Linked DNA regions of Acuticoccus sediminis. The protein of the gene in region 2 interacts with the protein of the main gene of each other region in a pairwise test. Links are inferred from orthologs where the notes say so. Each region holds a gene or a part of one and is shown on either strand. Other genes may lie near its edges. The genes, in order: DLJ53_RS20185 and DLJ53_RS02655.

The links.
Region 1: the proteins of DLJ53_RS02655 (region 2) and DLJ53_RS20185 interact in binary tests that used the Escherichia coli proteins (3 or more experiments, as listed by UniProt). The link is inferred for Acuticoccus sediminis from one-to-one orthologs.

What each region holds. Positions count from the first base shown.
Region 1 is NZ_QHHQ01000004.1:438,563-445,381, forward strand. What follows is about bases 2,010-4,829. They hold DLJ53_RS20185 (peptide deformylase), read right to left. Parts: upstream 3,769-4,829; coding sequence 3,250-3,768; downstream 2,010-3,249. Other genes in these bases: DLJ53_RS20175 (glycosyltransferase family 61 protein), read right to left, coding at 2,010-2,137; fmt (methionyl-tRNA formyltransferase), read right to left, coding at 2,247-3,170; DLJ53_RS20190 (2-hydroxyacid dehydrogenase), read left to right, coding at 3,855-4,793; hydA (dihydropyrimidinase), read left to right, coding at 4,803-4,829. In the rest of the region: DLJ53_RS20165 (S-methyl-5'-thioadenosine phosphorylase), read right to left, coding at 1-130; tRNA pseudouridine(38-40) synthase TruA, read right to left, coding at 127-870; more of DLJ53_RS20175, read right to left, coding at 872-2,009; more of hydA, read left to right, coding at 4,830-6,212; DLJ53_RS35285 (hypothetical protein), read left to right, coding at 6,482-6,819. UniProt on the Escherichia coli protein: Removes the formyl group from the N-terminal Met of newly synthesized proteins. Requires at least a dipeptide for an efficient rate of reaction. N-terminal L-methionine is a prerequisite for activity but the enzyme has broad specificity at other positions.
Region 2 is NZ_QHHQ01000001.1:615,835-622,801, reverse strand. The notes cover bases 2,015-4,982. They hold DLJ53_RS02655 (aspartate-semialdehyde dehydrogenase), read right to left. Parts: upstream 4,032-4,982; coding sequence 2,997-4,031; downstream 2,015-2,996. Other genes in these bases: DLJ53_RS02650 (zinc-binding metallopeptidase family protein), read left to right, coding at 4,322-4,982; DLJ53_RS02660 (DUF952 domain-containing protein), read left to right, coding at 2,548-2,934; DLJ53_RS02665 (S24 family peptidase), read right to left, coding at 2,015-2,414. In the rest of the region: DLJ53_RS02675 (DMT family transporter), read left to right, coding at 1-577; DLJ53_RS02670 (ligase-associated DNA damage response exonuclease), read left to right, coding at 700-1,743; more of DLJ53_RS02665, read right to left, coding at 1,779-2,014; more of DLJ53_RS02650, read left to right, coding at 4,983-5,413; DLJ53_RS02645 (ligase-associated DNA damage response DEXH box helicase), read left to right, coding at 5,471-6,967.

The DNA.
Region 1 (6,819 bases), on a different replicon or contig from region 2:
CGAGCGTGCCACGCAGCACACTGTCGGATGGCTCGCCCCATGGGCTCTCGATCGTCTCCCAAGTCCCTTCGAGGCCCGGGAGATCGTAAAGTCCCGAACCACCGATGATGCCGAGCACAACGTCCATCAGCTCTCCTCGTAGTCCACGCGCGTCAAGATCAGGCCGGCCGACGGTGCGACCGGACCACAGGCCGGCCGCGACCGTGCCGCCAGCGCCGCCGCGACATCGTCCGGCTGCCAGCGGCCGATCCCGACCTCGACCAGAGTGCCGACCATGGACCGAACCTGATTGTGAAGGAAAGACCGCGCGCTCGCCGTCACCGCAATCACCTCCCCGTCGCGGGTCACATCGAGGCGGTCCAGCGTCCGCAACGGGCTTTTCGCCTGACACTGCGCGGCCCGGAAGGTCGTGAAGTCGTGCTTGCCGAGGAGGTGGCGCGCGCCGGCGTTCATCGCGTCGACGTCGAGCGCCTGCGGCACGCGCCAGGCGACCTGGTCGAGGGCCAGCGGCGCCCGGCGATTGATGATACGGTAAAGGTAATGCCGGGCCCGCGCGGAGTGGCGGGCGTCGAACTCGTCCGGCACGCGCTCGGCGGCGAGGATCGCCACAGGTTCGGGCCGCATGTGGGCGTTCATCGCGTCGCGGACGGTGTCGGCCCGCCAGTCCCTGACGAAGTCGACGTGCGCCACCTGGCCGGTCGCGTGGACCCCGGTGTCGGTGCGGCCGGCGCCGTGGACACGGGTCGGCGTGCCGCAGAGCCTCTCCGCCGCGTCCTCCAGTGCCTCCTGCACGCTCCGCCCGGTCTCCTGGCGCTGCCAGCCGACGAACGGCGACCCGTCGTACTCGATGGTGAGCTTGTAGCGCGGCACGTCAGGCGCCGATCCGGTCCGCGGCGGAGCGCACGGCACCGAGCACGCCATCGATGTCCACTGTCCAGGCGTCCCTGCGACGGTCGCCCGCGACCGGGGTGCCGAAGTGCGGCGTGTAGCCGAGGCCGAGGGCGTGGGCGATCGCCATGTAGACCGTCGTTCCGCGGTTGGGATTGAAGAGTTCGACCACGCACGTGCCGGGGCGGGCGGCGACGAGGTTCGTCAGCGCCGCGCCATGGGGTGCCACCACCACCTCCGCATCGCGCGCCAGGGCCAGCTGCTCGGCGGGGGCGAGCGCGCCCATCTCCACCGCCTCGAAGCCTTCGCGGCCGAGCGCCTCGATCAGCGGACGCTCGTTGAGGAGGACGCGGGCGCCGGCATCGGTGCGGGCGAGGTAGAGCCGCCGCCCCGCGCGCGACCGCTCCCCGGCCGCGGGAAGGTCCGCCAGCAGGCGCGTCAGGATGAAGTCCATCGCCTCGGGATCGAGATAATAGAACGGGTGCCCGCCCATCTCCGCCGTCGACGACAGGACCAGGAGGCGGGCGACCCGGTAGACCCGGTCCGAACGTGCGACGTTCGCGCCCGGGCACACCCGGTCCAGCGCGTACGCCGGGTAGAGCGCGGTGGCGCCGCCGAAGAGGCAGCCCTCCGGCGCGACGCCGAGGCGCTGGGTGAAGACGTAAGCCCGCGTCAGCCGGTCGCCGACGAAGTGGGCAGGGTTGGCGGCACCGGGAAAGAAGTCGTCGCAGAACGCGGCGAAGGCCAGCGGCTCCGCGTTCGCCGCCAGCCGCTCCTGCCGCTCCAGCACCGCCGACGAGGCGGGGTCGACGGTGTCGCCACGGAAGATGGTGAACCGGTTGCCGGTGGTCGCGAGGCAGACGTCGCGGTACTCCAGCACCGTCAGCGCCTTCTGCATCGGCATCCGCAGGCCGCCGCGGTTCAGCTTCGTGCCGCGGAACAGCGCCCATGGGAGCGTGCTCTCGAGCGGGTTCGGGCGCTCCGGCAGGACCGTCGTCTCGGACACCGCGAGCGGGGCCACCCTGATGCCGCGAATCGCCGGGACGGCGCCGCTCGCCTCGTTCGCGGCGAGCGCCTCCGCCAGCAGGGTGCGGTCTTCGGGCGGGAGACCGTGCGCGGCGAGAAGCTGCTCGCGGCTGCGGTAGACGAGGTCCCCGAACGCCTTGTCCCGCGGATAGGACGGCCGGCCGAGACGCATCACGCGACGCCAGAAGGCGGGGGCAGTGCTCGGCTTTGCGGGATCACGCATGGCTGGATCGCGCCTGTTGGGTTGCGCGCAACGGATGCGCTTCTCGGATACGCGGGCTTGCGCGATGGCCTACATTCGGCCCCGGCGCGTGTCCATCGTGGCGGTCCGGTCAGACCTCGAAGCGGTCGCCGGGCCCGATTCGCGCGCCGCGCAGGAAGGCGTCGGCGTCGACCGGGGACTTGCCCGCCCGCTGCACCCGCAGCAGCCGCACGGCCCCCTCGCCGCAGGCGACGGTGAGGCGGTCATCGAGAACTTCGCCCGGCGCGCCCGAGCCGGTGGCGACCGTCGCCCGGAGGACCTTCAGCCGCTCCGGCTTGCCGGCGATCTCGATCGTGGCATAGGCGCCCGGCATCGGGTTGAGGCCGTGGATGTGGTTGCGAACCGCCTCCGCCGGCTGGGCGAAATCGATCGGCGCCTCGGCCTTGTCGATCTTGGAGGCGTAGGTCACGCCCTCCTCCGGCTGCGGTGTCAGGGTGAGCGCGTCGCGATCCAGCGCGGCCAGCGCGCGGACCATCAGGTCGGCGCCGAGGCGGGACAGGCGGTCGGTGAGGTCCGCCGCGGTATCGTCCGGGCCGATCGGCGTGTGCTCGACCATGCCGACGGGGCCGGTGTCGAGCCCCTTCTCCATCCGCATCACGGTGACGCCGGTCTGCGCGTCGCCCGCCATGATGGCCCGTGCGACGGGTGCCGCGCCGCGCCATCGCGGCAACAGGGACGCGTGGACGTTGTAGGCGCCGAGCGGTGCCGCCTCCAGCACCGGGACCGGCAGGATGAGGCCGTAGGCGACGACGACCAGCGCGTCCGGCTCCAGCGCCGCGATCGCCTCCGCCTCCTCCTTCAGCGAGGTCGGGTGGCGCACTTCGATCCCGAGCGCCTCGGCCGCCTCGTGGACGGCGGACCTGCGCTCGGCCATCCCCCGCCCAGCGGGCCGCGGCGGCTGGGTGTAGACGGCCGGGACCGTGTGCCCCTGCCCGACGATCTCCATCAGGGTCGGAACGGCGAAGGACGGCGTTCCCATGAAGACGATGCGCATCATCGGCGCTCACCCCTGGCCACGAGCGATACGCGGCCCGCCGGAGACGGCGACCGGGCGAAAGGCAATGTATGGATCATCACGCGGCGCCGAGCTTGGCCTGCTTGGTGAACTTCTTCACGACCCGGTCCCGCTTCAGCCGCGACAGATAGTCGATGAAGAGGATGCCGTTGAGGTGATCGATCTCGTGCTGCAGGCACGTGGCGAGGAGGCCGTCCGCCTCGACCGTCTGCTCGGCCCCGTCCCGGTCGAGGAAGCGCACGGTCACGCGCGCGGGCCGCTCGACCTCCTCGGTGTAGTCGGGGATCGACAGGCACCCCTCCTCGTAGACCGAGGTCTCCTCAGAGCTGGCGACGATCTCCGGATTGACGAGGACCATCGGCGCGGGCTCCGCGTCCTCCCCGGTCGCGACGTCGAGCACGATGAGCCGCTCCAGCACGCCGATCTGCGGGGCCGCGAGGCCGATCCCGGGGGCGGCATACATGGTCTCGAGCATATCGTCGGCCAGAGCCTTGATCCGCGCGTCGACGGAGGTCACAGGCTCGGCCACGCGCCGCAGCACGGGATCGGGAATGATGAGGATCGGACGTTTCGCCATGAGCGGCAGATATGCTGCGCCGAACGTCCGGTCAATTGTCAAACGGCCCGTCCCTTGCCTACCCTTCGAAGCATGAGACCGACAAAATGACCACGCTGCTTCTTTCCACCGGCTGGCACCAGGACGAATGGCTCGCCAACTGGCGCGCGACCGCGCCGGACCGCCCCATCCTCCGGCACGGCCAGGACGACTACGACCCCGCCGCCATCGACTACGTGCTGACCTGGAAGCCGCCGGCCGGCGTCCTCAGGACGCTCCCGAACCTGAAGGCCGTCTTCAACCTCGGCGCGGGGGTCGACGGGCTGATGGCGGACCCGGACCTGCCGCCCGTCCCACTGGTGCGCCTCGTCGACGACGACATGACCTACAGGATGGGCGAATGGGTCATCCTCCAGGTACTGACCCACTTCCGCCAGGCGCTCGCCTACCTCGACGTGCAGCGTAAGCACGAGTGGCGCGAGTTCGAGCAGCCGGCGGCGAACGCGGCCCGCGTCGGCCTCATGGGCTACGGCACCCTTGCCCGGCACTGCGCGCCGATCCTGCTGTCGCTCGGCTTCACCGTGCACGGCTGGTCCCGCTCCCAGCGGCCGAGTGACATCACGCTCTACTATGGCGCCGAGGGCCTCGACGCCTTCCTGAAGCGCACGGACATCCTCGTCTGCCTGCTGCCGCTGACGGAGGACACCCGCGGCATCCTCGATGCCGGCCTCATCGCAAGGCTCGGCGGGGAGAGCCCCCTCGGCCCGGTCCTCATCAATGCCGGGCGCGGCGGTCTCCAGACGGAGGCGGACATCCTGGCGGCGCTCCGGTCCGGTGCGCTGAAGGGCGCCTCGCTCGACGTCTTCAACGAAGAGCCCCTCCCCGCGGACGATCCGATGTGGGATGCGCCCAACCTCGTCATCACGCCCCACGTGGCCGCGGTCTCCGACCCGACGTCCACGCTTCGCAATATCGTCCGCCAGATCGAGGCGTTCGAGCGCGGTGAGCCGCTCCGGAACGTCGTCGACACAATACGCGGCTACTGAGGAGACACCATGACCTTCGACCTCGTCATCGCCGGCGGCACCATCGCCACGGCCGCCGACGTGTTCAAAGCCGACATCGGCGTGAAAGACGGCGTCATCACCGCGCTCGGCATCGGCCTCGAGGGCGCCGAGACCATCGACGCGACGGGCAAGTACGTCCTGCCGGGCGGCATCGACAGCCATGTCCACATCGACCAGCCCTCCGGCGAGGGTATCGTCATGGCCGACACGTTCGAGACCGGCACTCTGTCCGGCCTCTTCGGCGGCAACACGACGCTGCTGCCGTTCTGCGTCCAGGAGAAGGGCAAGTCCCTGCGCGACGCGCTGACGGCCTACCACGCGAAGGCCGAGGGCAACTGCTACACCGACGTCTCCTTCCACCTCGTCATCTCCGACCCGACCGAATCGGTGCTCGGCCAGGAGCTGCCGGCGGCGGTGGCGGACGGCTACACCTCGTTCAAGGTCTTCATGACCTACGAGAACCTGCGCCTCAACGACGCCGAGATCCTGCAGGTGATGGACACCGCGCGACGCACCGGCGCGCTCGCCATGGTGCACTGCGAGAACGAGGACGCGATCCGCTTCCTGATCGACCGCCACGTCGCCGAGGGCCGTCTCGAGCCGCTGTCGCACGCAACGACGCGCCCCCTCGCGGTGGAGCGCGAGGCGACGCACCGCGCCATCACGCTCGCGGAGGTGGTCGACGTGCCCGTCGTCATCGTCCACGTCTCCAACGGGGCGGCGATGGAGGAGATCGAGCGGGCGCGGGCGCGGGGCATGAACGTCACCGGGGAGACCTGCCCGCAGTACATCCGCCTCACCGAGAAGGACCTCGAGGGGATGAACTGGGAGGGCGCCAAGGCGGTCTGCTCGCCCCCTCCGCGGACCGAGGCCGAGTGGGACAATATCTGGCGCGGCATCCAGACCGGCGTCTTCGACGTCTTCTCCTCGGACCACTGCCCGTTCCGCTACGACGACGAGCGCGGCAAGCTGAACCCCAAGGGCCGCAAGGACTTCCGTCACGTCCCGAACGGCATCCCGGGGGTGGAGACGCGCCTGCCGATCCTCTTCTCCGAGGGTGTCTCGAAGGGGCGGATCGACATAACCCGCTTCGTGGCGCTGACCTCGACGAACCACGCCAAGACCTACGGCCTCTACCCGAAGAAGGGCACCATCGCGGTCGGCGCGGACGCCGACATCGTGCTGTGGGACCCGGAGGCGGAGACGACGATCCGCCACGCCAACCTGCACGACGGGTCGGACTACTCGCCCTACGAGGGCCTCGAGGTCAAAGGGCTGCCGAGGACGGTCATCCTCCGCGGCAAGGTGATGGTGAAGGACGGCGAGCTCGTCGGCGCCAGGGGCGACGGACGCTATCTGCCGCGCGAACTCTCGATGAAGGTCCGCCGGCCGGGCTGAGGCCGGCCGCCGGCATTCCCGGTCCGGCTCCGCTTGCGGACGCCGGGGCCGGGTGCCGGCCACCGGGGCACGACCGCGCGGGGCGGTCGCAATCCGGCCCCGCGCACCCTATGATGTTCACGCGTGGCTCAGGATCGGTCTGGATGATCCTCGGGGCACGGGGACGGCGGCCTGACGCGGCACGATACGCGCGGCCGCGGCCCGACATCTGGTGAATGAGTTGTCCCGTCCCGCGTTCGTCCCGGGGCGCGGATCCGGGAGCATGGCCCATGAGGCGTCCTCACCTTCTCGCGCTGTCCGTCGTGGCAGCGGGCGCGTGCGTCGCGGTGACGACGGCGAGCGCGCAGACCTATTCCTCGGCGCTGCCGCTGACGGTCGCGGAGCGCCGCGCGCTGGAGAGTCGCCTGTCGACGGTGCTCGACTACGCCCGCGACAACCAGGTGGCGTACATCGAGCTGCCGGGCGGCGGCCAGGCCGCGGTGCGCGCCTACCGCACCGTGCGCGGCGGCAACGGCCAGCCCTGCCGCGGCTACCGCATCGACGTGGACGGACAGGCCGGCCGCTCGGCCGTCGACGGCTACCGCTGCCGCACGCCGGACGGCGCGGT
Region 2 (6,967 bases):
GTTCAGGGAGCCCGTGGGCTGGCGGCGCTGGTCGGCGATCGCGGTCGGCTTCGTCGGCGTGATGGTGATGATCCGTCCGGGCGGCGAGGCGTTCGACACCAACATCCTCTACCCCCTCGGCACGGTCGCCTTCATCACCGTGCGCGACATGCTCACCCGCTCGCTCGACCCGGACACCCCGTCGGTCTTCGCGAGCGTCGTCACCATCGTCGCCGTCACCATCTTCGCCGGCGCGCTGATGCCCGCCCAGGGGACCGTCGGGCTGGACCAGGCGACGGCGATCGTCATCCTCGTCGCGTCGACGATCATCCTCGTGGGCTACATCCTCAGCATCACGGCGATGCGGGTGGGCGACATCTCCGCCGTCTCGCCGTTCCGCTATACCGGCCTCCTCTGGGCGATGCTGCTGGGGTACTTCGTGTTCGACGAGGTGCCGGACGGCCCGACCTTCATCGGCGCCGGTCTGGTCGTCGCCGCCGGTCTCTATACCCTGTGGCGCGAGACGCTGGTCGGGCGCGGGCACCCGGCCGCCTCGGCCTCGACCCGCCCCTTTTCCGCAAGCGACGGCGGCGCATGACGGGACAATGTTTCACGTGAAGCGCTTACCCTGAGCGCGGCGGCCCCGATCGGAGCGCCGCCCAAGGACCGATGACCGTCCGAGCCTTATTGGCGGCCGGGGGACGCCCTATATCGCACGCGATGTCCGAAACGCTTCTCGCCCTGACGCCCGAGGGGCTCTACTGCCCCGCCGGCGGCTTCCACATCGACCCCATCCGGCCCGTGCCGCGCGCGGCGATCACGCACGGTCACGCCGACCACGCCCGACCGGGCCACGCCGCCGTGCTCGCCACGCCCGAGACACTGGGCATCATGGCCGTTCGCTACGGCGAGGCCTTCGCCGGCACGCGCCAGGGGATCGGCTACGGCGAGGCTGTCCGGATCGGCGACGTCACCGTGCGCTTCCACCCTGCCGGCCACGTGCTCGGCTCGGCGCAGATCTCGCTCGAGGCGGGAGGGCGTCGCGCGGTCGTCTCCGGCGACTACAAGCGGCAGACGGATCCGACGTGCGCGCCGTTCGAGCTCGTCCCGTGCGATCACTTCGTCACGGAGGCGACGTTCGCGCTGCCGGTGTTCCGCCATCCCGACGCGGCGGACGAGGTGGCGACGCTGCTCCAGTCCGTCGGCCTGTTCCCGGACCGGCCGCACCTCGTCGGCGCCTACGCGCTCGGGAAGGCGCAGCGCGTCCTCGCGCTGATCCGGGCCGCCGGCTACGACCGTCCCGTCTACCTGCACGGCGCGCTGGAGCGGCTGACGGCGCACTACGAGTCCGAGGGGCAGGACTTCGGCACGCTGCTGCCGGTGCGCGACGTCGACCGCAAGTCTCTCGCGGGAGAGATCGTCCTGTGCCCGCCCGGCTCGCTCAACGACCGCTGGGCGCAGCGCTTCGGCGACGCGGTGACCGCCTTCGCATCGGGCTGGATGCGCGTGCGGGCGAGGGCACGGCAGCGCGGCGTCGAGCTGCCGCTGGTCATCTCCGACCATGCGGACTGGGAAGACCTCTGCACCACGATCGTGGAGACCGGGGCCGAGCAGGTCTGGGTCACGCACGGTCAGGAGGATGCGCTGTGTCACTGGGCGCGCACCAAGGGCATCGACTGCCGCCCGCTGCACCTCCTCGGCTACGGCGACGGCGACGACGGCCCGGAGGAGACGCTGACGCAGGACAACGCGCCGGCGCCCTGAGGCCGGTGCGGACGACGGGTGGCTGGGAGGCCGGATTACTGGGTCGCGTAGACGATCCGTGCGATCCAGTCGACGTCGGAGGTGCGCAGCGACACGTCGGAATGGTCCGGATTGACGGCGTGGAACTCGTACCCGTCGTCGCGGATCTCCTTCAGCACCTTCACCGCGACCTCGTTGTTGGTCAGCTTGACCACGACGCGATCGCCGGCGTTGGCCGCCGCGTTCGGCGAGATGAAGAGCACGTCGCCATCACGGTAGAGGGGCTGCATCGAATCGCCGACGACGGACAGGGCGTAGAGCGGCTCGTGCCGGCGGTCGGGGAAGGAGATGATGCGCGGCGGGCTGGGAACGGCGACACTGTCCGTCCCGGCGGGGAGCGAGCTTTCGAACCCGGCGTGGGCCTCGCCGATCAGCGGGATCGACACGTGCGGCGCCTGACGGCCGGTGTCCGCGAAGCCGAACAGCTGGGAGATCGAAGTATTCGTCGCCTTCAGGATCTTGGCGATCGATTCGGTCGAGGGCCAGCGCGGCCGGCCATCCGACGCGAAGCGCTTGCTCTTATTAAAAGTTGTAGGATCAAGTCCACTACGGCGGGCAAGTCCTGAGGGGGACATCCCGTGCTTCGCCGCAAGCTCGTCGATCGCGTTCCACACGTCGTTATGAGCGAGCATTGCCCCCTCCTGCTCACAGGCGAACACCACTTGGAGTAACCTCGAGAAGGTTCCTCGACGTAAAAGCGCCCGTCGAAAATTCAGTTTGTTCTGGATTGATGTAGCATATGTAACGCGTGCGAGGAACCTGGGTTTGCCGCTCGACCGCCGCAAACCACGCCCTCTCCAGACCCTTAGGATCCCCGTGGAAGAATCCGGAACGATCTACAAGCTCCTGCGCCCTACAGAGCTTGCGACATTCGTCACAAAATGGACTTTTGAAGGATCGGAGGATGACGTCCGCGACGGCTTCATCCACCTGTCGACCGAAGGTCAGATGTCCGGCACTCTCGAGAAACACTTTTCCCGAGATTCGAACATTTTTGCGCTGGATTGCAGCCTTTTAATCGGGACTGCGAAATTGGTCTGGGAGCCGTCGCGCGGCGGGCAATTGTTCCCGCACCTCTATCGCCCGCTGCAGATGAGCGACGTCCGCGCCATCATTCCGTTGCCCGGAAAAATCTGGCCGGTTGCAATCTAAGGACTGCAGTCCTGCAAATCGGCAAGACAGGGTGCGACGCTCCGCCGCACCCTGATGCGACGTTATGCGGCCTCGGCGCGGGCCGTCAGCAATTTCCGGTTCACGAGAAGTTCAGCGATCTGCACCGCGTTCAGCGCGGCACCCTTGCGCAGGTTGTCGCTCACCACCCACATCGCCAGGCCGTTCTCGACCGTCGGGTCCTCGCGGATGCGGCTGATGTACGTGGCGTCCTCGCCGGCCGCCTCGTACGGCGTCATGTAACCGCCTGGCTCCCGCTTATCGATCACCAGGCAACCCGGCGCCTCGCGCAGGATGTCCCGTGCCTCGTCCGCCGACAGCGGCTCCTCGAGCTCGATGTTCACGGCCTCGGAGTGGGAGATGAAGACCGGCACGCGCACGCAGGTCGCATGCAGCTTGATCTTCGGGTCGAGGATCTTCTTGGTCTCGACCACCATCTTCCACTCCTCCTTCGTCGAACCGTCGTCCATGAAGACGTCGATGTGAGGAATGACGTTGAAGGCCATGCGCTTCGGGAACTTCTTGGACTGCACCTCGTCCGAGACGAAGACGGCCCGCGTCTGCGCGAAGAGGTCGTCCATCGCCTCCTTGCCGGCGCCCGAAACCGACTGATAGGTCGACACCACGACGCGCTTGATCTTCGCGCGCTCGTGGATCGGCTTCAGCGCCACGACGAGCTGCGCCGTCGAGCAGTTCGGGTTGGCGATGATATTCTTCTTCGTGAAGCCCGCGACCGCGTCGGCATTCACCTCGGGAACGATCAGCGGCACGTCCGGGTCGGTCCGGAAGGCGGACGAGTTGTCGATCACCACCGCGCCCTGCTTGGCGATCTTCGGGCCCCACTCGCGCGACACGTCACCGCCCGCGGACATCAGGCAGATGTCCACGTTCGAAAAGTCGGTAGTCTCCAGCGCCTCGCATTTCAGGGTCTTGTCGCCGAAGGAGACCTCGGTCCCCTGGCTGCGACGCGACGCGACCGCGACGACCTTGTCGGCCGGGAAGCCGCGCTCGGCCATGATATCGAGAATTTCGCGGCCGACGTTCCCCGTCGCGCCGACGACTGCTACCGTGTAGCCCATCTGCCTAACTCCTAGAGACTGGCGCGTGTAATGGCGGAGATGACACCATGTGTCCATCCGCCCGTGGCGAGAACCTTGCCTCCCCGGACCCCAGATGGGCACGCGAATCCGCAAATGCGACGGCCCTACGACTCGCGGCGACGCCGTCTCGTCCTGAATGATCGCGCCAATCATCGCAGCGCGATTGCAGCGGGGCCCTTCCGCAACCTATTTCCGGTGCCGCGCGTTGGTGGGCGAACAGGCGCCCATCCCCCCGCCAGGCCGGGCGCACCACAACGGATACCCGATCTATGAAGCGGTTTTCGTGCCGGAACTGCGGCAACGAGGTTCACTTTGAGTCCACGCAGTGCGTTCGCTGCGGGAATGCGCTCGGGTTCGACGCCGTCACCGGCAACATGCTGTCCACCCCGCAGGGCTCGCCGTGGTCCAACGGGCAAACCACGTACAACGCGTGCGCCAACGCCGCGCACCTCGCCTGCAACTGGCTGGTCCCGGCCTCCAGCGGCAACACGCTGTGCCAGGCCTGCTCGCACAACCGGACCATACCGGACCTCTCCGACCCCGAGGCGGTCGAGCTGTGGCGCAACCTCGAGCAGGCCAAGCGCTACCTCTTCTATTCCATCATCCGCTGGAACCTGCCGCAGCCGACGGTGGCCGAGGATCCCGACCGGGGCCTCGCCTTCGACTTCCTCGCCGACCAGCAGAATGGCGACGGTACCGTCACGCCGGTGCTGACCGGCCATGCCGACGGGCTCGTCACCATCAACATCGCCGAGGGCGACGATGCCGAGCGCGAGCGGCGCCGCACGGAGATGGGCGAGCCCTACCGCACCCTCGTCGGCCACTTCCGCCACGAGGTGGGGCACTACTACTGGGACCGCCTGGTGCGCGACGCAGGCAAGGAGGACGCCTACCGCGCCGTGTTCGGCGACGAGCGGGCCGACTACGCCGCCGCGCTGCAGAACCACTACGCCAGCGGGCCGCCGGTGGACTGGGCGAACGCCTACATCTCCTCCTACGCCACCGCGCACCCGTGGGAGGACTGGGCCGAGACGTTCGCCCACTACATCCATATCGTCGACGCGCTGGAGACGGCGGCCGCGTTCGGCCTGCGCACGACCGGGCTCGGCAACAACGGCAGCCACCACGTCGACTTCGACCCCTACACCCAGGGCGCGATCAGCGACCTCCTGCACGCCTGGGTGCCCGTCACGGTGGCGATGAACGCGATCAACCGCTCCATGGGGCAGCCGGACCTCTACCCGTTCGTCCTCAACAAGCCGGTCGAGGAGAAGCTCGGCTTCGTGCACGACCTCATCCGCAGTCACGCCCGCACGACCGCCATCACCCAGAAACGCCCCTGGTGGCGTATCGGCCGCTGACGGCCGGCCGTCGGCCGCGGTGGTGTCGGAGCGCTGCGGGGCACTTATGTTACGCGTGTGCTCACTTCGCCCGACACCATCCGCGCCGAGGGCGCCCTGCCGGAACCGTTCGCCGAATGGTTCTCCGCTCAGGGATGGACTCCGCGCCCCCACCAGCTCGCACTGATCGAGAAGGCCGAGGAGGGTAGGTCCACCCTCCTCATCGCCCCGACCGGTGCGGGCAAGACGCTCGCCGGCTTCCTGCCGAGCCTGATCGAGATCACCGACGAGAACCGTCGCCGCAACGCCCCGCTGCGGGAAGGCCCTCACACCCTCTACATCTCGCCACTGAAGGCGCTCGCGGTCGACATCGCGCGCAACCTCGAGCGCCCGATCACCGAGATGGGCCTTCCCATCGCCCACGAGACGCGCACCGGCGACACGCCGCAGAACCGGCGGCGGCGACAGAAGGAGGTCCCGCCCGACATCCTCCTCACGACCGCCGAGCAGATCGCCCTCCTGGTCAGTCAGCCGGACGCCGCCCGCTTCTTCTCCGAGCTGAAGGTCATCATCGTCGACGAGCTGCATTCGCTGGTGACGTCGAAGCGCGGCGACCTTCTCTCGCTCGGCATTGCGCGTCTGCGCCGGCATGCGCCGGAGGTGCGAACGATCGGCCTCTCCGCCACCGTCGCCGAGCCGGACGACCTGCGCGGCTGGCTCGTCCCCTTCGTGCCGGCCGACCCGTCGTCACGCGAGGACGACGGCCGCGGCGTCCCGAAGCGCCGGCCCGCCGCGCCCGCGTCGGGCCTCGCCGATCTCATCGTCGTCGAAGGCGGCGCGAAACCGGACCTCTCGATCCTCAAGACCGACCAGCGTGTCCCCTGGTCGGGCCACATGACGCGCTGGGCGGTCGGCGACGTCTACCGCCTCATCAAGGAGCACGGCACCACGCTGGTGTTCGTCAATACGCGCTCCCAGGCCGAGACGCTGTTCTACGAGCTGTGGCGCATCAACGAGGACACGCTGCCGATCGCCCTCCATCACGGCTCGCTGGAGCGCGAGCAGCGCCGCAAGGTCGAGGCGGCGATGGCCCGCAACGCGCTGCGCGCGGTGGTCTGCACCTCGACGCTGGACCTCGGCATCGACTGGGGCGACGTCGACCTCGTGATCCACGTCGGCGCGCCGAAGGGGGCCTCGCGCCTCGCCCAGCGCATCGGCCGCGCCAACCACCGGATGGACGAGCCATCCAAGGCGATCCTCGTCCCGTCCAACCGGTTCGAGGTGATGGAGTGCCAGGCGGCCCTCGACGCCTCCTACCTGGGCCATCAGGACACGCCGCCGATCAAGGACGGGGCGCTCGACGTGCTCGCCCAGCACGTCGTCGGCATGGCCGTCGCCGACGCCTTCGACGCCATCGACCTCTACGAGGAGATCCGCTCGGCCTATCCCTACCGCACGCTCGACTGGGAGACGTTCGAGCGCGTGGTCGACTTCGCCGCCACCGGTGGCTATGCGCTCCGGGCCTACGAGCGCTACGCCAAGATCCGCCGCCGCAAGGACGGCCTCTGGCGCATC